DNA from 2 places in the Peribacillus sp. NPDC096379 genome. Region 2 is predicted to be linked to the other one. Evidence: a T-box and tRNA genes for the amino acid it is inferred to sense, from the RefSeq annotation. Region 2 holds a T-box; the other holds one or more tRNA genes.
What was found. The T-box of region 2 lies ahead of ileS (isoleucine--tRNA ligase). A T-box ahead of a tRNA ligase gene usually reads a tRNA of that ligase, here a tRNA-Ile.
Positions count from the first base shown of each region.

Region 1 (4,825 bases), on a different contig from region 2:
AGAAATTTGAGATCTTAAGTATACCACGAAAAAAGCGGAGATTCAATACGCTTATTTAAATATGCCTAAGCGCGGGGCCTGCGTCCTTTTACGAAAAGGGAGCCATTATCAATGAAGAAACGAATAGATATCATAGCTTCGGCGGACACATTCGCCAATCTATCAACGTTCAAGTCAGTCGAAACGCTAAACGAAGTTAGGCGAATTAATTGGAAAGAGTCGCCGCACTATAATCCGTGTTTGTATGTGTTTCAGACCAAATTAGCTGCATTCAACTTTCATTTCACTATTTTTGAGGCAAAATCAGCCTGATAGTCACGGAACGTTGGATTTTCTCCACAGACCATCAAGCCTTGCCCCCAGTTCACGTGTACATCGGCAGTCGGTTTATCCGACGGATCACGATATTGGAATAATACGTTTCTACGCGGCCGGTCACTGTGATTACTATCCGAGCCATGTATCGTTAAATAATTAAAAAACAGAACGTCGCCTGCTTCGGCAGGGCACGGAGTCCCTATGGAAATCGGGTATTCCTTATGATTTAAGTAGTGACGCCCTACATGTGGGATCGATCCTTCTTTATGAGATTTTGGTATAACCCTTAGACATCCGTTTTCCAAGTCTGCATCATCAAGATGAACACTAGCTGCCAACATGGTATGACTTTCATGTGGAAAATACGGATGATCCTGATGCATTGGAAAAGCTGCTCCCTTTTCAGGTGGTTTAACCAGCATTTTGGAGTGATGTAATTGTACATTCGGTCCGATAAGCTTTTGCAAAATAGACACCATACTTGGATGGATAATGGCTCTAGAGAACGATGCATCATGATAATGAACGTCATGAAACCCTTTTAAAACAAGTTTTTTTAACTCGTTTGGTGGGATATGCTCCCCTTGCCATGCATGATTTTGATCTTGTTTTGCATTTGCTGCACGTTGAATAATGTCTTCAACCGCATTTCTCATTTGCTCTACTTCATCTTTAGTAAAAACCCCCTTAACAAGTAAGTATCCATTTTCTTTGTAAAAGTCAGCATCCTTTAAAGTAATCATAATATTTTCCTCCCTTAAAATTGATAGTATACTTGTTATAATTTTAAAAAATTTATAGATTCCAGTCTTTATCAGAATAGGCTATTTTTTTGTCTTATGAGGACATCGGAGGGATATTTTTGGTAATCCAATCATGTAAACTTAGTGAAGGGATTTTGGCTCAATATGCAATGGAACCACTTGGAGAAGAAATTGCCTTTAAGGTGCATTATTGGGGAGTTACCCCGAAGCATTTTAACACCCCGTTACATAGGCATTCATTTTTTGAAGTTTGTTATGTACTAAGTGGAGAAGGACTTTATAAAGACATGGATGGACAATATCCGTTAAAGAAAGGGACAGTATTTTTATCCCGTCCGAACGTTCAGCACCAAATTTTAAGTGAAACAGGACTTTTTCTTGTATTTGTTGCTTTCGAGATTTCACATGAAAAATCAAAGGATGATGCCATTAGCATGTTTAATCGGCTGGCGAAAACAAATAAGATTTGTGTCAATGTTGCCGATGATTCCCCAACCGCCTTAATATGGAGGGCATTGGTAGATTATACGTCAAAAGGCGGTATCAACGACTTTAATTTAATTACTAATATGGCACACACGCTCATACTGTCCTTTAACTCTATGTTTTCCGAAGCTACTCAGAGAAGTCGAAGTCAAGAAAAAATGTTTAGTTCTCCAACACATCTATATCAAGCAAAGCTGTTCATTCGTGATAATTTATCAGAACCATTGAAGCTAGAACATGTCGCCAACTATCTTCACATTTCTAAACGTCATTTATCAAGGCTCTTTTCTAATGAACTTCGTGAAAGTTTCTCCAATTATATTCGTAAGGAAAGGGTAAAGGAGGCGGTCCGCCTGCTTGAAACAACAAGCATTCCTATTAAAGAGATAGCTGACGTTACCGGCTTTGGATCAGTGCATTACTTTACGCGCGTATTTACTGAGATGATGAACGTTTCACCTGCTAAGTATCGCTATGATTACGAAAAAATCGTTCAAAAGAGGGGAATTTTGAATAATAGCTAAAACATGATTCATTCAGTAAATATATACGATCGAACACTTTGTATTTAGTTTTTGAATCTTTTGGTAAATATTCAGTAAGGCTTTCAGGCGGGGCTCGAGCGGCAGAAAATCGTAATTATGTTGAAAACAAACTAGTGAAGCTTGTATCATAAAAATCGGAAACATTGCTTCGGAAACGTCAGACACTTTTATTTAGTATTTTACGCTTGGTATACGGTAAAAGCGTGGAAATTGCCGTTATAGTAGGATTTATAAACAGTTCAAACCTATTGTAAAGGAAACTGAAATTTAACAGTGCCTCCTAATCTATAGGTCGTAAGTTCGACTCCTATCTGGGACGCTAAAAATAAAAAAACGTCAACCCCATACGTATCAAGGGATTGGCGGTTTTTTCATTGAATAAGAATTCACTCATTATAAGCCCACTTTTAGAAAATGGGGTCGGTTTGAAGTAGATATAGGATCTGACCCCTTTTTTATTGAAAAAGGATTCAATTATTCTACCTCTATGTTAACTGAATGGGGACGAAATAAAAAATACTGCTCTGTTTTTATATACGCCTAACATATTATACGTGATACAGTAGTTTCAGCAAAAAAACTATTTAAGTAATACTTCAGTAATCTCAATGGATATAGTTATAAAGTGAATTAGGTAGCTGGAGTGTGGGGCTACATAGATCGTACCTGATGCCAAATACGGGAGGCTTATGTTAAAAAGAGGCTCTAAGTTCTGTAAAACTTTTTGACGTAAATTGTGGCACTTGCTGAATGAATAAAACAAAAAAACTAACCCAAGTAAGATTAGTTTTTACGCACCTTAGAGGATTTGAATCCTCACGCCGATTACCCGGACCTACATCCATAGTAGGGGCGTCTCTTGAGTACTTCCTTATATAAAAAAATGGCTCCGCAGGTAGGACTCGAACCTACGACCGTTCGGTTAACAGCCGAATGCTCTACCACTGAGCTACTGCGGAACAACATATAAGGTTATGGTGGGCCTAAATGGACTCGAACCATCGACCTCACGCTTATCAGGCGTGCGCTCTAACCAGCTGAGCTATAGGCCCATTTTGGAGCGGGTGAAGAGAATCGAACTCTCATCATCAGCTTGGAAGGCTGAGGTTTTACCACTAAACTACACCCGCATATATAAAATGGCTGGGCTAGAAGGATTCGAACCTTCGCATGACGGAATCAAAATCCGTTGCCTTACCGCTTGGCTATAGCCCAATAAGATAAAATAAATGGGGCGACTGATGGGAATCGAACCCACGAATGCCTGAACCACAATCAGGTGCGTTAACCACTTCGCCACAACCGCCATAATGTAAGATGAATTTTAAGTTGGCAGGGGTAGTAGGAATTGAACCCACACCGAAGGTTTTGGAGACCTTTGTTCTACCTTTAAACTATACCCCTATAATGAATGGTGGAGGGGGGCAGATTCGAACTGCCGAACCCGAAGGAGCGGATTTACAGTCCGCCGCGTTTAGCCACTTCGCTACCCCTCCGTATTAAGCTAATGATGGCTCAGGACGGAATCGAACCGCCGACACAAGGATTTTCAGTCCTTTGCTCTACCGACTGAGCTACTGAGCCAAACAAATTATATCAACAGTAAGTTTATCTACTGAATAAAAATGGCGGTCCGGACGGGACTCGAACCCGCGACCTCCTGCGTGACAGGCAGGCATTCTAACCAACTGAACTACCGGACCAGATTGCGGGGACAGGATTTGAACCTGCGACCTTCGGGTTATGAGCCCGACGAGCTACCGAACTGCTCCACCCCGCGACGATATGAATTGTGTGACCTTTTTTGAAAAAATGGAGGAGGTAGAGGGATTCGAACCCCCGCGGGATTTGACTCCCCTGTCGGTTTTCAAGACCGATCCCTTCAGCCGGACTTGGGTATACCTCCGTAATAATTAAAAATTCAGCTGCATAATTTTATAGCGGCAGAGGGGATCGAACCCCCGACCTCACGGGTATGAACCGTACGCTCTAGCCAGCTGAGCTACGCCGCCAAATAATGAAGCGTATACGATAATTATAATAATGGTGGAGCCTAGCGGGATCGAACCGCTGACCTCCTGCGTGCAAGGCAGGCGCTCTCCCAGCTGAGCTAAGGCCCCATAATAAATGTTTAGACACATAGATGGTCGGGAAGACAGGATTCGAACCTGCGACCCCTTGGTCCCAAACCAAGTGCTCTACCAAGCTGAGCTACTTCCCGTATCAAGGCGCACCCAAAAGGAATCGAACCATAACATAACCTTCTGATCTGTTAGTCAGATGCTCTATCCAATTGAACTACGGGGCATTACAAGATGGAATCTGCCAATTCCGTCGCGCCCGCTAAACTAATAGTGAGCCATGCAGGATTCGAACCTGCGACCCTCTGATTAAAAGTCAGATGCTCTACCAACTGAGCTAATGGCTCATACAAATTTGAAAGTGGTGCCGGCAAGAGGACTTGAACCCCCAACCTACTGATTACAAGTCAGTTGCTCTACCAGTTGAGCTACACCGGCACTATAGGTAATGGTGGAGGATGACGGGATCGAACCGCCGACCCTCTGCTTGTAAGGCAGATGCTCTCCCAGCTGAGCTAATCCTCCAATATGGTGACCCCTACGGGATTCGAACCCGTGTTACCGCCGTGAAAGGGCGGTGTCTTAACCGCTTGACCAAGGGGCCACATACAACTATGTACAAAATAATAGC
Region 1 covers NZ_JBIWFD010000004.1:489,132-493,956, forward strand. Annotated here, with positions in the region: gene ACIQZI_RS19420 (phytanoyl-CoA dioxygenase family protein) at 279-1,061, opposite strand; gene ACIQZI_RS19425 (helix-turn-helix domain-containing protein) at 1,181-2,092, shown strand; tRNA gene ACIQZI_RS19430 (tRNA-Asn) at 2,998-3,072, opposite strand; tRNA gene ACIQZI_RS19435 (tRNA-Ile) at 3,089-3,165, opposite strand; tRNA gene ACIQZI_RS19440 (tRNA-Gly) at 3,170-3,243, opposite strand; tRNA gene ACIQZI_RS19445 (tRNA-Gln) at 3,254-3,328, opposite strand; tRNA gene ACIQZI_RS19450 (tRNA-His) at 3,344-3,419, opposite strand; tRNA gene ACIQZI_RS19455 (tRNA-Trp) at 3,444-3,517, opposite strand; tRNA gene ACIQZI_RS19460 (tRNA-Tyr) at 3,526-3,609, opposite strand; tRNA gene ACIQZI_RS19465 (tRNA-Phe) at 3,625-3,697, opposite strand; tRNA gene ACIQZI_RS19470 (tRNA-Asp) at 3,740-3,816, opposite strand; tRNA gene ACIQZI_RS19475 (tRNA-Met) at 3,820-3,893, opposite strand; tRNA gene ACIQZI_RS19480 (tRNA-Ser) at 3,927-4,019, opposite strand; tRNA gene ACIQZI_RS19485 (tRNA-Met) at 4,052-4,125, opposite strand; tRNA gene ACIQZI_RS19490 (tRNA-Ala) at 4,158-4,233, opposite strand; tRNA gene ACIQZI_RS19495 (tRNA-Pro) at 4,258-4,334, opposite strand; tRNA gene ACIQZI_RS19500 (tRNA-Lys) at 4,469-4,541, opposite strand; tRNA gene ACIQZI_RS19505 (tRNA-Thr) at 4,557-4,632, opposite strand; tRNA gene ACIQZI_RS19510 (tRNA-Val) at 4,644-4,719, opposite strand; tRNA gene ACIQZI_RS19515 (tRNA-Glu) at 4,724-4,798, opposite strand.
Region 1: it encodes a tRNA-Ile, which carries the amino acid that the T-box ahead of ileS (isoleucine--tRNA ligase) is inferred to sense. The anticodon was not compared.

Region 2 (18,420 bases):
CGAAGAGATTATCATTCCATGGAAAAAAATAAAAAAAGTCGGTGAAGATGTTATTCTAGTTGAACATTCATTTGCATTTAAAGAAAACCTTGATGATTAGCAAGTAATTCTGCTTTTCATAGTGAAAATAAAGGGTAATGTGATACACTAAATAAAAAACAAGAGGTAGGGATTATGACAGAACCATTTCTATTGCATGAAGAAGAGTTTTTTTATCTCGAAAGCTGGATGAATAAGTTTCCAGGGCTAGTCGCAGGTTTCACTACAAAAAATGGTGGAGTTAGCAAGGCGCCCTATGCTTCGTTGAATATTGGCTTTCATGTGGGTGATAACAAGGAGGATGTTGTCGCAAATCGCAGTCTGCTAGCCGAAAAGCTATCTTTCCCTTTAACCGAATGGGTTTGTGCCGAACAGACGCATGAGACAAAGGTTGTGAAAGTTTTGCCGTCTGACTGTGGAAAGGGTGCGAAGGATTATCTTTCCAGTCTCAAAGCAACGGACGGACTTTTTACAACAGAGAAACAAATTCTCCTCACCCTTTGTTATGCGGACTGTGTTCCTCTTTATTTCATCGCACCAAAGCATAGCATGGTGGGAGTAGCTCATGCGGGGTGGAAGGGAACAGTCGCAGGGATTGCAACTTCCATGATCCAGTCATGGAATCAAGCGGGTATCCTGTCATCAGATATTCATGTAACGATTGGTCCATCCATTTGTGGCGATTGTTATGTTGTCGATGATAAAGTTGTCAAGTTTGTGCAGAAATTGCTGGAAGATTATGACGAAAAGCCATATAATTTAATTAGTGAAGGACAATATAACCTAAATCTGAAACAGGTCAATGCTGAAATTCTAGTAAAGGCCGGGGTTCCTCGAGAACAAATAGACATTTCTACACTATGTACCAGCTGTGAAAACGAAAAGTTTTTCTCTCATCGACGTGATCAAGGAAAGTCAGGACGTCTCATGAGTTTCATTGGCTGGAAGGAGGAATAAAGGGAACATTGAGAGTAGTAGATAATAAAACGATCATTGATGAAAAAATAAAAGCTGCATGTCAGAAAAGTGGCAGAAACAGTGATGAAATTACGATAGTAGCCGTGACAAAATACGTTTCAGTGGAGCGTGCTAATGAAGCAATAGAGGCTGGGCTTATGTCTCTCGGTGAAAATCGAGATGAAGGGCTTTTAAATAAATATGCTGTATTAGGGGACAAGCCAACCTGGCATTATATTGGCAGCCTGCAAACTAGGAAGGTCAAAAATATCATTGATAAAGTGGAATATATACATTCTCTTGATCGGATGTCATTGGCTGAAGAAATTGAAAAACGGGCAACTAGGCCGATAAAATGTCTAGTGCAGGTAAATGTTTCTGGTGAAGAGTCTAAGCATGGAATGACTCCTTTAGAGACGTTATCGTTTATTCGTAATTTAGAATCTTTTACAAATATTCAAATAGCTGGGTTAATGACAATGGCTCCTCTTACGGAAGATGAAAATGAACTTCGGGCTTGCTTTAAAAAATTAAAGGAGCTACAAAAAGAAGTTCAAGCTGCCAACATGACACATGCACCATGTATGGAGTTATCAATGGGAATGTCGAATGATTTTACTATTGCCATTGAAGAAGGTGCAACGATGATTCGCATAGGAACTGCATTAGTCGGTGGGGAATCCTAAGGAGGTATACGTTTCATGTCATTCGTATCAAAATTTAAATCATATTTCGCGTTAGATGATGAATATGAATACAGAGAAGAATTGGTCGAGGAAGAGGTGAAGGAAGCGAAACCAATGAAATCATCGAAAAGCGCGCATTCCTCCCAGAATGAAAATAAGAATGTAGTAAGTTTGCAAAGTGTTCAAAAATCTTCTAAAGTAGTATTATTAGAACCGCGTGCATATGCAGAAGCCCAAGAAGTAGCAGATCATTTAAAAAATCGTCGTGCAGTTGTCGTAAACTTGCAACGAATCCAGCATGATCAAGCTAAACGTATTGTCGATTTCCTAAGCGGAACAGTTTATGCGATCAGTGGTGACATACAAAAAATTGGTACAGATATATTCTTATGTACTCCGGATAATGTGGATGTTTCCGGAAATATTACCGGGTTTGCTTTGGACGAGGAGTACGAAGAAGCGAGGTGGTAAAGCGAAATGACAATGTTAGTTGGGATTTTATTAACGGTAATTAGATTTTATTCATATGCACTAGTTGCCTATATTTTAATGTCATGGTTTCCTAATGCAAGAGAAACAGCGATTGGGCAGTTTTTAGCTAGAATCAGTGAGCCATATTTAGAACCGTTTAGAAGATTTGTTCCGTCTTTTGGAATGATTGACTTTTCACCAATTGTTGCAATACTTGCTCTGCAGTTTGCAGGATATGGGATCAGGCAGATTTTCTCATGGCTCTAAAGGCTTTTTATAGTGCGTGTTCAAAAAAGCCAAGAAATTTTGCGAGCGATAGTCTCAAACCTTGCGGGTATCCAGTAATACGTAAGAACTGAAGAGACGAAGTGACAAAGAAATTCGCAAGCTTGTTTACTGGACCTTTTGAACAACCTTTTAAAGGGAGTATTATTTCATGAATATTTACCAGCATTTCAGGCCGGAAGAAAAAGAGTTTATTGATCGTGCACTTGGATGGATAGAGGCAGTAAAGCAGAATTATTCTCCCAGATTAACTGATTTTCTTAATCCGCGTGAACAACAAATCTTACTTGCTTTGGCTGGAAATGATGCTGCCGCTTTGCTGCGATTTTTTGGAGGCAGTGAAGTGGTAGAGCGCAAACGTGCCCTCATTTATCCCGATTATTATGTTCCAGAGGAAGCAGACTATCAAATGACTTTATACGAAATATCGTATCCAAAGAAATTTATTTCGCTTACGCATAGGCATGTTCTAGGAACACTTATGTCGCTTGGTTTGAAGCGTGAAAAATTTGGTGACATTTTAGTAGATGGACAGAATATTCAATTTATCGCGGCTGCGGAAATTGAGGATTATCTTACTGCAAACTTAGAAAAGATGGGCAAAGCTTCTGTTTCCATAAAAAAGCTTTCTTTAACAGAAATTATTGTAGAGCAAGGGAACTGGGAGGAGCAGAGTCATACCGTATCATCGCTTCGACTTGATGCCCTACTTGCAGCCTTTACTAATTTATCGAGACAAAAAGCCCAAGCCTTACTAGCTGCTGGCAAGGTAAAGGTCAATTTCAAAAGTACTGAGCAGGGTTCAATGGAATGCCGTGAAGGTGACACTTTATCTGTGAGAGGATTTGGTAGAGCCAAGGTCTTGTCGATAGATGGTAAAACGAAAAAAGATAAATGGCGAGTTAGTATCGGCAGGAAAAAATAACGAAGAAATTAGTAGGAAACACGTGAATGTTGTCATAAATATAAGACTTATAGAGAATACGTGGAGGTGCATCATGCCATTAACCCCGATTGATATACATAATAAGGAGTTCAGTAAAGGCTTCCGTGGATATGATGAAGATGAAGTAAATGAATTTCTTGATCAGATTATTAAGGATTATGAGCTGATTCTCCGGGAAAAAAAAGAACTTGAACAGAAACTGAATGAAGTAGACGATCGTCTTGGCCATTTTAATAATATTGAGGGAACACTGAATAAATCCATCATCATTGCTCAAGAGGCTGCCGAAGAAGTAAAACGTAACGCCCAAAAAGAAGCAAAGTTGATAATTAAAGAAGCTGAGAAGAACGCAGATCGGATAGTTAATGATTCACTCAGCAAAGCAAGAAAACTTGCTCTGGAAATTGAAGATTTGAAAAAACAATCCAAAGTATTTAGGATAAGGTTCAAGATGCTAGTTGAAGCGCAGTTAGATTTGCTAGGTTCAGATGACTGGGACCACCTAATGGAATATGAAGTCGATGCAACAGAATTTGCAGACAAAGATTCATAATCCCTTCTTGACTTTTTGCACTTATTTCGCATATAATTTCTTACAATCAACTTAATATTGATATGAAACGATGATAGGGATAGTAAATGCATTCATACACTTATTTAAGCGAACTGGAGATGGTGGAAGTCCGGTATAAGTGAACGTATTGAATATCACCCTGGAGTTCCGAGTCGAACCCGTTAATGGCAGTAAACAAGGCGTTACATTCACGTTACGAATGCTTGAGAGGATAAAGATTGTCTAATACTTTATCTAGCCAGGGTGGTACCGCGGGAATATAAGTCTTCTCGTCCCTATTTTAGGGATGAGAGGACTTTTTTTGTTGCTTAAAAACGTTACAGAATTTTTTATGTCGATAGAGACTGGGTCTATCTGTATTCAGCAAAGCATAACCCCGTATAGCCTCCAGTTTAGGGAGTCAAAATACAGACTATTTATTTGGAGAACCACATGCTTTATCAGAATTATACAGGATGTGCTGACTACAATGTTCGCCAGAGGATGTGGTGGACGATAGGAGAAGTTCCGTAAAGGCGTTTTAAGCTTTTCTAATAGGATGGAGGAAGAATAATGGAATACAAAGATACTTTATTGATGCCAAAAACAGAATTTCCGATGAGAGGAAATTTACCGAAAAGAGAACCTGAAATGCAATCAGCATGGGAAGAAATGAATATTTATCAAAAGGTTCAGGAAAAAACGAAAGGCCGTCCGCTTTTCATCCTTCATGATGGACCTCCCTATGCAAATGGAGATATCCATATGGGGCATGCTTTAAACAAGGTTTTGAAGGACTTCATTGTTCGTTTTAAATCAATGAATGGTTTTCACGCGCCATACGTACCTGGTTGGGATACACACGGTCTTCCAATTGAAACGGCTTTAACAAAAAAAGGTGTAAAGCGGAAAGAAATGAGTGTCGCAGAATTTCGTAAGCTTTGTGAAGAATATGCATATCAACAAATTGATGGTCAACGTGAGCAATTTAAACGTTTAGGTGTTCGTGGCGATTGGGAAAACCCATATATTACTCTAAAGCCTGAATACGAAGCACAGCAAATTAAAGTGTTCGGTGATATGGCGAAGAAAGGGTATATTTATAAAGGGAAAAAACCAGTTTATTGGTCTCCTTCAAGTGAATCTGCACTTGCTGAAGCTGAGATCGAATACCAAGATAAACGCTCAGCATCGATTTATGTTGCGTTTGATGTTGTAGACGGTAAGGATGTCCTTGAAAAAGGCACGAAAATCGTGATCTGGACAACGACTCCTTGGACCATTCCAGCAAACCTAGGTATTTCCGTTCACCCTGATTTGACATATGTTGTCGTAGAAGTGGATGGAACACACTATGTAGTTGCACAAGCACTACTTGAAGCAGTCACTGCGACAATCGCTTGGGAAAATCCAACTGTTGTTAAAACGGTAAAAGGGAATGAACTAGAACACGTTTTAGCGAAACATCCTCTATATGACCGTCAATCGCTTGTTATGCTCGGTGAACATGTAACAACAGATGCTGGTACTGGTTGTGTGCACACTGCGCCTGGACACGGGGAAGATGACTTTATCGTTGGTCAAAAATACGGTCTTGATGTTTTGTGCCCAGTTGATGAAAAAGGGGTTATGACTGAAGAAGCAGGAGAGTTTGCGGGTCTTTTCTATGATGAGGCAAATAAACCGATTACTGAAAAGTTACAGGAAATTGGCGCATTATTAAAATTGAGCTTCATTACCCACTCATATCCACATGACTGGCGGACGAAGAAACCGACAATCTTCCGTGCAACTGCTCAATGGTTTGCATCCATTAAAGATTTCCGAAGTGATCTATTGACAGCAATTGAAGAAACAAAATGGGTTCCAGCTTGGGGAGAAACTCGTCTGTATAATATGGTTCGTGACCGTGGAGACTGGTGTATTTCTCGTCAACGTGCTTGGGGAGTTCCGATTCCTGTCTTTTATGCAGAAGATGGCCAGGAAATCATCACAGATGAGACGATTAATCATGTATCTGATTTATTCCGCGAACATGGATCAAACGTTTGGTTTGAACGTGAAGCGAAGGACTTGCTTCCGGAAGGATTTTCACATGTTGGTAGTCCAAATGGTCTCTTTACAAAAGAAACAGATATTATGGATGTTTGGTTCGATTCAGGATCATCACATCAAGCCGTTTTGGAAGAGCGTGAAGACTTGCAACGCCCTGCTGATTTGTATTTAGAAGGGTCAGACCAATATCGCGGTTGGTTTAACTCATCGCTTTCAACAGCAGTAGCAGTAACAGGGAAAGCGCCGTATAAAGGCGTACTAAGTCATGGTTTTGCTCTTGATGGCGAAGGTCGTAAAATGAGTAAGTCAATTGGCAACGTCGTAATACCAGCAAAAGTAATGAATCAACTGGGAGCAGATATTCTTCGTTTATGGGTTGCTTCTGTAGACTATCAATCAGATGTACGTGTATCTGACCCCATTCTTAAACAAGTGGCAGATGTATATCGTAAAATTCGAAATACATTCCGTTTCCTTTTAGGGAATTTGGAAGGATTTAATCCAGAAACCGATAAAGTTGCATTTGAAAATCTTCATGAAGTCGATCAGTTTATGATGATTAAATTGAATAAATTGATCAAACAAACAAAATTGGCCTATGAAAACTATGAATTTGCATCCATCTATCACCTTGTCAATAATTTCTGTACGCTTGATTTAAGTGCTTTCTACTTGGATTATGCAAAGGATATTTTATATTGTGAGGCACCGGATAGCCACGATCGCAGAGCTATTCAAACTTTCTTATACGAAGCACTAGTAAGTTTGACTAAGCTTGTTTCACCGATCCTTTCTCATACAGCAGATGAAGTTTGGGCATTCATTCCTGGTGTTTCCGAGGAGAGCGCTCAGCTAACATTAATGCCTGAAGAATATTCAGTGACCAACACGAACACCATCGAAGAAAAGTGGAATGCTTTCTTAGATCTTCGTGATGATGTACTCAAAGCGTTAGAAGAAGCAAGAAATCAAAAAGTGATTGGGAAATCTTTGAACGCCAAAGTAACTGTTTATGTAGATGAAAAAGAAAAGACTTTGTTGAATAGCATCGAAGAAAATCTTGAACAACTATTCATTGTTTCTAAGTTTGAAGTAGGTGGAACAGTGGAAGAGGCTCCTGATCAAGGAATTAAATTAGACAAAGCCGTAATCGTAGTTGAAAAAGCTGAAGGTGAAACATGTGAACGCTGCTGGAATGTTTCAGAAAAAGTCGGGACAGTTGAAGCACATCCAACTCTTTGCCCTCGCTGCGCTACAGTTATGACGGAACATTATACAAACTAAATTAGCCATCCAATAAGGATGTGTCATCAGGTCTGTTTTCCACATCATGATATCCAGAGAACATCATGATGTGGGGACAGGCCTTTTAGAGGTTGTTCAAAAAAGTCCGCTAAAAAAGCTTGCGAATTGCATCAAAGCTCTGTTGCTCCTCGAACTTCGCGGTTCTACTTAATCTCCTTTTTGAACACGCATTTTTAAAATTCGGCTTAAAAAACAATCTTCATTATGCAATGAATCAAGATTATGCTACAATTCATAAGAAAAGATTGCGATTAGTTTGGGGGATTGAATGTGTTCTACTATATAATTGCCCTGTTGGTTATTGCAGCTGATCAGTTAACGAAGTGGTTGGTTGTAAAAAAGATGGAATATGGGGAAAGTATCGAAATTATTGAAAATTATCTATATATAACTTCACATCGAAATCGTGGTGCTGCCTGGGGAATTCTTCAAGGTCAAATGTGGTTCTTTTACGTGATTACGATAGTCGTCATGATCGGCATCATCTACTACATTCAGAAATTGAGCAAAGAAAGTAAACTTCTCGGAGTAGCGCTTGGCTTAATGCTAGGTGGAGCGATTGGTAATTTCATTGATCGAGTGATCAGAAAAGAAGTAGTGGATTTCGTTCATACGTACATTTTTAATTATAGCTTCCCAGTATTTAATGTTGCCGATTCAGCACTTTGTATTGGTGTTGCCTTACTCGTAATTTATATGTTTTTATCAGAAAGACAAGAAAAAAAGGAGCGAAAGAATGACTAATTTTACATACAACATTGAATCAACAGAAAGTAAAGCGCGAATTGACAAGGCGTTAGCAACTTTGAACGCAGAATGGTCTCGTAATCAAGTTCAGCAATGGATTAAAGAGGGCCATGTTCTTGTGAATGGTGTTGCTGTGAAAACGAATTACAAATGTCAAGAAGGCGATGAGGTCATCGTTACAATTCCTGAACTTGAAGAATTGGATGTTGTCGCAGAAGAAATGAATTTAGAGATTTTCTATGAAGACAGTGATGTTCTTGTCGTGAATAAACCTCGCGGGATGGTCGTTCACCCGGCACCAGGTCATACTTCTGGGACACTCGTGAATGGTTTAATGGCACACTGTACGGATTTATCAGGAATTAATGGCGTCATGCGTCCAGGAATTGTTCATCGTATTGATAAAGATACATCTGGTTTATTAATGGTTGCTAAAAATGATATGGCCCATGAAGGTCTTGTACAACAGTTGGTTGATAAATCCGTAACTAGAAAATATCAAGCAATTGTACACGGTGTGATTCCCCATGATTTTGGAACGATTGATGCACCAATTGGTCGTGACAAGAAAGATCGCCAAAGTATGACTGTGACTGATGAAAATTCAAAAAATGCTGTCACTCATTTCAGGGTAATCGAACGATTCAAGAATTTCACTCATGTTGAATGTCAATTAGAGACAGGGAGAACCCACCAAATTCGTGTTCACATGAAATATATCGGGTATCCGCTCGCTGGAGATCCGAAATACGGTCCAAGGAAAACATTGGATATAAATGGACAAGCTCTACACGCAGGACTGTTGGGCTTTGTACATCCAAGATCGAAGGAGTATATAGAATTCGAAGCACCGCTTCCAAAAGAGTTTGAAGAATTGTTGGATTACTTAACTAAAAGTAATTGACAGCTTTGAGAAATAGAGATAAAATAAAAATAAGTTAAATATGAACCTTTAAACCGGTCCAGTGAGACCGAGAAGGAAAACGGATTAATTGGCCGACCTTATGTTGCCAATTTTTAAAAAATCCCTATGCCTTCTTGGTATGGGGATTTTTTAATGATAATAAACCCATCATATAGTGAGAAGGGGAGACATACATGACTGAGAAAGCCATAGTGTTAGATGAACAAGCGATTCGTCGTGCACTGACTAGGATTGCGCATGAGATCATCGAGAAAAATAAAGGCATTGAAAATTGCGTTTTAATTGGGATTCGAACACGAGGAATTTACCTTGCAAATCGATTGGCAGAAAGAATCAGTGAAATCGAAGGCAAGGGGATACAAGTGGGAGAGCTTGATATCACACTTTACCGCGATGATTTATCAAAAACGACAGCGGATGGAAATCCGATCGTAAACGGATCAGATATTCCAGTCGAAATTGAGCAAAAAACCGTTATTCTCGTGGATGACGTTTTGTATACAGGCAGAACAGTACGGGCAGGAATGGATGCACTAGTTGATATGGGAAGACCTTCACAAATCCAGCTTGCAGTCTTAATAGACAGAGGTCATCGAGAATTGCCGATACGTGCGGATTTTGTGGGTAAGAACGTACCAACATCCCAAACAGAGAAAATATCTGTCGCCTTAACTGAAGTTGATCATGAAGATCAAGTAAGTATATTAGAAAAATAAATAAAGCCCTTTTTAATAGGTGGTCCTGAGAGGCTGACAAAGGGGAGTATGCTAAAGACGTGATCATGCCTTTATACAGGCATAATCAACTCTTAAGCAAACCTCTTTGTGCACACGGCAAAGAGGTTTTTTTATGTGAATGGGAGGAAAGTTTCGTGGAACAAGTAAAGAAAAAAGACATCATGTATGATGTAGAAGATGTACCTAAATTAGGACATTGGATTACATTAAGTTTACAGCATTTATTCGCCATGTTCGGTGCGACAGTACTTGTTCCCTTCTTAGTAGGACTAAGTCCAGCGGTAGCACTCGTATCAAGTGGACTAGGAACATTAGCATACCTACTTATTACAAAAGGAAAGATTCCAGCCTATCTAGGATCATCGTTCGCCTTTATTTCACCAATTATTGCCGCTAAAGCTTCGAGTGGTCCCGGCAGTGCCATGATCGGCTGTTTCGTTGCAGGTTTGGTATACGGGCTTGTTGCATTAATTATTTATAAAGCAGGTTTAAATTGGTTAATGAATATCCTACCGCCGGTTGTCGTTGGTCCAGTTATTATGGTTATTGGCTTGAGCTTAGCTCCAACGGCTGTCAATATGGCGATGTATATGAATCCAAATACAGATCATCAAATTTATAGTATTACGAATATCACAATTGCCCTGATTACTTTAATTGTAACGATTGTTGGGAACATTTATTTTAAAGGCTTCTTCGGATTGATCCCGATTTTAATCGGTATTACCGTCGGATACATTTGCTCCATTATTGCTGGCATCGTTAATTTTGAACCAATTCGAGAAGCAAATTGGTTTGAAATACCAGAATTCATGGTGCCATTTGCAACATACACACCTACATTTTCTTGGGGTGTCATCGCCATTATGGTTCCAGTCGCGATTGTGACTCTTTCCGAACATATTGGCCATCAAATGGTATTAAGTAAAGTAGTGGGACGAAACTTCCTTGAAAAGCCTGGCTTACATCGTTCGATTGCAGGGGATGGTGCAGGGATTTTGATTGGCTCAATCATTGGTGGGCCACCCCTTACCTCATATGGTGAAAATATCGGTGTGCTAACAATGACAAGAGCATACAGTGTATACATTATCGGTGGTGCAGCGGTAACAGCCATCATTTTCGGATTTGTTGGTAAAATTTCTGCAGTAATTAGCTCGATTCCTTCAGCAGTTATGGGCGGCATCTCCATTCTCTTGTTCGGAATCATTGCATCAAGCGGCTTGAGAATGCTGGTCGATAATAAAATCGATTTTGATAAAAAACGAAATTTAATGATCGCCTCTGTCATACTAGTATTAGGGATTGGCGGTGCATTCCTGAAATTATCGGCTGAAATTTCCTTATCTGGAATGGCATTATCTGCAATCGTCGGCATCTTACTAAATCTTATCTTACCTGGAAGAGAAAAAGTATCAGGAGATATGTTTGAAAATTAATCCTTTTAATAAAAAATACCATATAGATTTTATCACCTTTTAAACGAAGTCCAGAGAGGCTACTAAGGGTGTGATAGGAAAAGAGAGGTGAATGTACTTCATCTTCTATCTTTGCCTACCCTCACCCTGTCCTTTTATGGCAGGGTATTTTTTTAAGCTTAATCGTTAATGGGGAGGGAGCCTTATCATGAAAAATTTATTGACAATGAGTGAATTGACTACGATGGAAATCGAGCAATTGCTTATAGAAGCAGAGCAGTTTGCTAATGGAGAAACGTGGAGACCGTCGCAACAGACAATGATTGCTAATTTATTCTTTGAAGCTAGTACAAGAACAAAGAGCAGTTTTGAAGTGGCTGAAAGAAAGCTTGGCTTAGAAGTTATTCCTTTTGATGCGGGAACATCTAGTGTTCTGAAAGGAGAAACGCTTTACGATACGGCAAAAACATTAGAGTCAATTGGTGTAGGGGCTCTTGTAATTAGACATGAGACGGATCAATACTTTAATGAACTTATCGGTAAATTGAAAATCCCGGTGATCAATGCAGGTGATGGTTGTGGTCACCATCCTACTCAATCCCTTCTCGATTTAATGACGATTAAGCAGGAGTTTGATAGCTTTAAAGGGTTGAAAATTGCCATTATTGGTGACATATTACATAGCAGGGTTGCGAGATCGAATGCAGATGCCCTCACTAGATTAGGTGCGAATGTCGTTTTTTCCGGACCACCTGAATGGTTTAATCAAAATATGAATCAGGGAAGTTATGAACCTATTGATGAAGCGGTTGCCACTGCTGATGTTGTTATGCTTTTACGTATCCAGCATGAACGTCATCATCAAAACAGTGAGAAAATGATCGATGATTATTTACAAAGATACGGCCTCACAAAAAAACGTGAAAAAACGATGAAAAAGCAGGCTATTATCATGCATCCAGCACCAATTAACCGCGGTGTAGAAATAGATAGTGAATTAGTTGAATGTGAGCGATCACGTATCTTTAAGCAAATGGAAAATGGTGTATATGTAAGAATGGCCGTATTAAAAACAGCGCTAGCAGAAAAAAAAGGGGGAAATATTCATGAAGAAACTAATCAAAAATGGAGTATTGCTCGATAAGAACCACCAATTATTTCATGCAGATATTGAAATAGTAGGTAATGTCATCACGAAAATTGGGCCAAATTTATCAGGGGAAAATTGTGAAATGATCGATGCTTCAGGACTGCTTGTTGCTCCAGGTCTTATCGATCTTCATGTACATTTACGTGAACCAGGCGGTGAACATAAAGAAACGATCGCTTCTGGAACGCTTGCTGCTGCAAAGGGCGGTTACACTACACTAGCTACGATGCCCAATACACGACCTGTTCCTGATACGAAAGAACATCTTGAGAGTATTCTTTCAATAATTGACGAAACAGCACATGTTCGTGTATTGCCATATGCCTCAATTACGATAAGGGAAGCAGGAAAAGAACTCACGGAATTCGCTACATTGAAAGAAACAGGCGCATTTGCTTTTACTGATGATGGCGTGGGGATTCAGAGTGCAGGGATGATGCTTGAAGCGATGAAGCGAGCGGCAAAGCTTGGAATGCCAATCGTTGCACATTGTGAAGAAGAAACATTAATCAATAAAGGGTGTGTACATGAAGGGAGTTTTTCTGAAGCCCATGGACTCAGAGGGATCCCATCTGTATGTGAATCCGTACATATTGCTCGTGACATCCTACTTGCAGAAGCAGCGGGCTGTCATTACCATGTGTGTCATATAAGTACAAAGGAATCGGTAAGAGTAGTCAGAGATGCTAAACGGGCAGGAATTCATGTTACGGCCGAGGTGTCTCCACATCATCTTCTTCTATGTGATGAAGATATACCAGAATTGGATACGAATTATAAAATGAACCCACCGTTAAGAGGGAAAGAAGATCGGGCTGCTCTGATTGAAGGATTATTAGACGGTACCATTGATTTTATCGCGACTGACCATGCCCCACATCATGAAAAGGAAAAAGCAGAAGGTATGGAATTAGCTCCATTCGGAATTGTTGGATTAGAGACTGCGTTCCCGCTTTTATATACAAACTTTGTAAAAACAAACATCCTTACTATCGGACAGTTACTTGATTATATGACAAAAAAACCTGCCGAAGCATTCTCCCTTCCATATGGTGAGATCAAAGAAGGAGCTTGCGCAGATATTGTTTTGCTAGATTTAGAAGTAGAACAAATCATTGATCGAAATGAGTTTGTTTCTAAAGGAAAGAATACACCATTTCATGGGCAAACATGTACAGGATGGCCGGTTATGACAATTGCAGCAGGTAAAGTAGCATGGGAAAAAGGAAGTGTAAAACAATGAAAAGACAACTAATCTTAGAAGATGGTACGGTTTTTATTGGCAAAGCATTTGGTAGCACGACTGAAAAAATTGGTGAAGTTGTATTTAATACAGGAATGACGGGGTATCAAGAAATTTTGTCAGACCCTTCATACTGCGGACAAATTGTAACATTAACATATCCACTGATCGGAAATTACGGAATAAATCGTGATGATTTTGAATCGATTCATCCAGCGATTGCTGGAATGGTCGTTAAAGAAGTGGCGGAACTCCCGTCAAATTGGCGCAGTGAATTGTCTTTGGATGAATTTTTAAAACAAAAGGGAATCCCAGGGATAAGCGGCATTGATACGAGAAAGCTCACAAGAATCATTCGTAACCATGGAACATTAAAAGGGATCATTTGCGGCCTGAACCATAAATCGGAAAGTATTATCGAACAAATGAAAGCAACCGTTTTGCCTGTTACCCAAGTTAAGCAAGTTTCGACGAAAACAGCATATCGCAATCCAGGCAGAGGATATCGGGTCGTACTTGTTGATTATGGAATGAAACAAGGTATTTTAAGAGATTTGAATGATCGTGGATTCGATGTAATTGTTGTGCCACATAATTCTACGGCTAAAGAAGTGTTAAATCTCCATCCTGATGGCATCATGCTATCGAACGGACCTGGAGATCCAGAAGATGTAACGTGTGCGATTGAAATGATCAAAGAACTACAAGGTAAAGTTCCGATTTTTGGAATTTGTTTAGGTCATCAGTTGTTTGCTTTAGCAAATGGATGCAAAACCGAAAAAATGAAATTCGGCCACCGCGGTTCGAATCATCCTGTGAAAGACTTACGAACTGGAAAAGTTGCCTTAACTTCTCAGAATCATGGCTATACCGTAAACGTAGACTCGATCCAAGGAACAGACCTTGAAGTAACTCATATTGCATTGAATGACGAAACAATTGAAGGGTTAAAGCATAAAACATACCCAGCATTTACTGTGCAATACCATCCAGAAGCATCACCAGGTCCACAAGACGCTAATTACTTATTTGATGAATTTTACAAAATGATTGAAGCCCATGCGGCGGGAGGGGAAGTATTATGCCAAAACGTACAAATATAAAAAGCATCCTTGTGATTGGTTCAGGTCCTATCGTCATCGGTCAAGCAGCAGAATTCGATTATGCAGGAACTCAAGCTTGTATGGCTTTAAAAGAAGAAGGATACCGCGTCATTTTGATTAATTCAAATCCAGCAACGATTATGACAGACAGTGAAATGGCTGACAAAGTTTATATAGAGCCGATTACACTTGAATTTGTAAGTAAAATTATCCGTAAAGAACGTCCTGATGCTTTATTGCCAACATTGGGAGGCCAAACAGGACTAAATATGGCAGTAGAGCTTGCGAATGCTGGAATTCTCGAAGAATGTGGCGTCGAAATACTTGGAACAAAGCTATCTGCGATTCAACAAGCGGAGGATCGAGATTTATTCCGTAACTTAATGAATGAACTTGGCGAACCTGTACCGGACAGTGAAATTATTCATAACCTAGAAGAAGCAAAACAATTCGTAGAACAAGTAGGCTACCCAGTCATTGTCCGCCCAGCCTTTACATTAGGTGGAACAGGCGGTGGGATTTGTTCAGATGAAGACGAATTACTTGAAATTGTAACTGGAGGACTAAAAAGCAGTCCGGTTACTCAATGCTTGTTAGAAAAAAGCATCGCTGGCTTCAAAGAAATTGAATATGAAGTAATGCGTGATGCGAATGACAATGCAATCGTTGTCTGTAATATGGAGAATTTCGATCCGGTAGGTGTCCATACAGGCGATTCGATCGTAGCTGCGCCAAGCCAAACATTAAGTGACCGTGAATATCAAATGCTTAGAAACACATCATTAAAAATCATCAGAGCGCTGAAGATCGAAGGGGGCTGCAATGTCCAGCTTGCACTTGACCCAGACAGCTATCAATATTATGTTATTGAAGTGAATCCGCGTGTAAGTCGTTCTTCTGCACTTGCATCAAAAGCAACAGGCTATCCGATCGCTAAACTAGCTGCAAAGATTGCCGTTGGGTTAACGCTAGATGAAATGATGAACCCGGTAACAGGTAAAACATATGCAAGCTTTGAACCAGCTCTGGATTATGTCGTAACGAAAATTCCTCGCTGGCCATTCGATAAATTCGAATCAGCTAATCGGAATCTCGGAACACAAATGAAAGCAACGGGCGAAGTAATGGCAATCGGACGTACATTTGAAGAGTCAATCTTAAAAGCGGTCCGTTCACTAGAAGCAGGTTTCCATCATTTAGAGCTACAAGAAGATACGGATGATGCTGTAATCGAAAAGAGAATCCGAAAAGCTGGTGATGAACGATTGTTTTATATCGGTGAAGCCTTACGCAGAGGTGTGACGATTCAAACGATTCATGATTGGAGCGAAATCGATTTATTCTTTTTACAAAAATTAAAAAACATCGTTGATTTTGAAAAAGAATTAAAGCAGAATCCATTTGATGAAGAAGTATTATTGACGGGTAAGCAAATGGGCTTTTCTGATAAAAAAATTGCATCTCTTTGGCAAGAACAAGAAATAACGGTATACAAGTGGCGAAAAGAAAAAGGGATTATGCCGGTATACAAAATGGTTGATACGTGTGCAGCAGAATTCGAGTCAGAGACACCATACTTTTACGGTACGTTTGAGGATGAGAATGAGTCAGTAGTGACAGATAAGAAAAGTGTTGTTGTCCTTGGATCAGGCCCAATCCGCATCGGTCAAGGCGTAGAGTTTGATTATGCGACCGTTCATTCCGTTTGGGCGATAAAAGAAGCAGGGTATGAAGCCATTATCATCAATAATAATCCAGAAACTGTATCAACTGATTTCAGTATTTCTGACAAATTGTATTTTGAACCGTTAACCATTGAAGATGTTATGCATGTGATTGACCTTGAAAAGCCGATTGGGGTTATCGTTCAATTTGGTGGGCAAACGGCGATCAATCTTGCTGCACAATTAGCGGAACATGGAGTGACGATCCTCGGTACATCACTTGAAGATTTGGATCGGGCAGAGAATAGAGATAAGTTCGAACATGCATTATCAGAAATGGCGATCCCACAGCCAAAAGGAAAAACAGCCTTTTCGGTTGAAGAAGCAGTCAAAATCGCAACAGAAATTGGCTATCCTACATTAGTCAGACCTTCCTATGTGCTTGGTGGTAGAGCGATGGAAATTGTCGATAAAGAAGAAGAACTTCTGCACTATATGAAACATGCAGTGAAAATTAATCCGGAACATCCTGTCCTAATTGACCGTTATTTAACAGGAAAAGAAATTGAAGTAGATGCCATTTCAGATGGGAATACAGTTGTTATTCCGGGAATAATGGAACATATCGAGCGTGCTGGCGTCCATTCAGGCGACTCTATTGCCGTCTATCCTCCGCAAAATATTACCACTTTGCAAATGGAGAAAATCGTAGAATATACGGAGAAATTAGCAAAAGGACTCAATATTATCGGCTTACTTAATATTCAATATGTCATAAGTAAAGATGAGGTATATGTAATTGAAGTAAACCCTCGATCTAGTCGTACAGTTCCGTTTTTAAGTAAAATCACGAATATTCCAATGGCTAATCTTGCCACGAAGGTCATTCTAGGTAAGACATTAGAGGAACTAGGGTTTAGCAATGGACTTGTGCCTGAGAAGAAAGGTGTCTATGTAAAAGTACCTGTGTTCTCTTTTGCGAAATTGAAAAGAGTTGATATTACTTTAGGACCTGAAATGAAATCTACAGGTGAAGTAATGGGTAAGGACGTCACATTGGAAAAAGCGTTGTATAAAGGGCTTGTTGCATCTGGTATGGAAGTTAGGGAACATGGGTCAGTCTTGTTGACAGTGGCTGACAAAGATAAACAAGAAGTGTTACAGCTTGCAAGGCGCTTTCATGCAATTGGTTACAACCTTATTGCAACAAGCGGTACCGCAGCCATGCTGAAAAATGAAAACATCCCAGTATCAATCGTTGATAAAATCGGCTCTGAGCATAAAAATGTTCTAGATGTAATTAGAATGGGTGAAGCACAGCTTGTTGTGAATACATTAACGAAAGGAAAACAGCCTGAGCGTGACGGTTTCAGGATTCGCCGCGAATCGGTTGAAAATAATATCCCTTGTCTAACATCACTTGATACAGCTGAAGCGATTCTTGGGGTAATTGAGTCGATGAATTTCACAGCAGAGCCAATGGAACATGCATCTCAGAGTCGGGAGGTTATCTATACATGATAAAAAATGAGGCAATGAAAATCGTCAGCCAACAAGAAATTGCAGAATCGATTTATGAGCTGACTTTATCCGGAAGCCTTGTTTCTGAAATGAATCAACCAGGGCAATTTGTACACATTAAGACAGGAAACGGGTATGAACCACTTTTAAGAAGACCGATTAGCATCTCGGCAATCGACAAAGAGAATAATACCTTTACAATGGTATATCGTGCAGAGGGAAAAGGGACCTCTCTGTTATCGCAAGAAAAGAATGACGCTGCAATTGATGTTCTTGGGCCACTTGGAAATGGATTTCCGGCAGAGGCTGCGATGCCAGGAGAAACAGCGTTGCTAGTCGGAGGAGGGATTGGTGTTCCTCCTTTATACGAACTATCACAACGGTTAACGAAATTAGGTGTAAATGTTATCCATGTCCTAGGTTTTCAAAATGCTGCGACGGTTTTTTATGAAGAGAAGTTCCAAGCGTTGGGTGAAACCTATATTACAACAGTCGATGGCAGCCATGGAACAAAAGGTTTTGTAACGGATGTTATTGATAAATTAAGTGATAGCTATACAACAATCTTTGCTTGTGGGCCAACCCCAATGCTTCGTGCATTGGAGTCTGCCTACA
Region 2 covers NZ_JBIWFD010000002.1:520,689-539,108, forward strand. Annotated here, with positions in the region: gene ACIQZI_RS11545 (YlmC/YmxH family sporulation protein) at 1-100, shown strand, start outside; gene pgeF (peptidoglycan editing factor PgeF) at 175-996, shown strand; gene ACIQZI_RS11555 (YggS family pyridoxal phosphate-dependent enzyme) at 1,005-1,682, shown strand; gene ACIQZI_RS11560 (cell division protein SepF) at 1,698-2,153, shown strand; gene ACIQZI_RS11565 (YggT family protein) at 2,160-2,420, shown strand; gene ACIQZI_RS11570 (YlmH family RNA-binding protein) at 2,590-3,363, shown strand; gene ACIQZI_RS11575 (DivIVA domain-containing protein) at 3,437-3,937, shown strand; T-box leader at 3,999-4,238, shown strand; gene ileS (isoleucine--tRNA ligase) at 4,511-7,276, shown strand; gene lspA (signal peptidase II) at 7,568-8,041, shown strand; gene ACIQZI_RS11590 (RluA family pseudouridine synthase) at 8,034-8,948, shown strand; gene pyrR (bifunctional pyr operon transcriptional regulator/uracil phosphoribosyltransferase PyrR) at 9,143-9,685, shown strand; gene ACIQZI_RS11600 (solute carrier family 23 protein) at 9,868-11,145, shown strand; gene ACIQZI_RS11605 (aspartate carbamoyltransferase catalytic subunit) at 11,333-12,268, shown strand; gene ACIQZI_RS11610 (dihydroorotase) at 12,231-13,517, shown strand; gene ACIQZI_RS11615 (carbamoyl phosphate synthase small subunit) at 13,514-14,620, shown strand; gene carB (carbamoyl-phosphate synthase large subunit) at 14,599-17,805, shown strand; gene ACIQZI_RS11625 (dihydroorotate dehydrogenase electron transfer subunit) at 17,805-18,420, shown strand, end outside.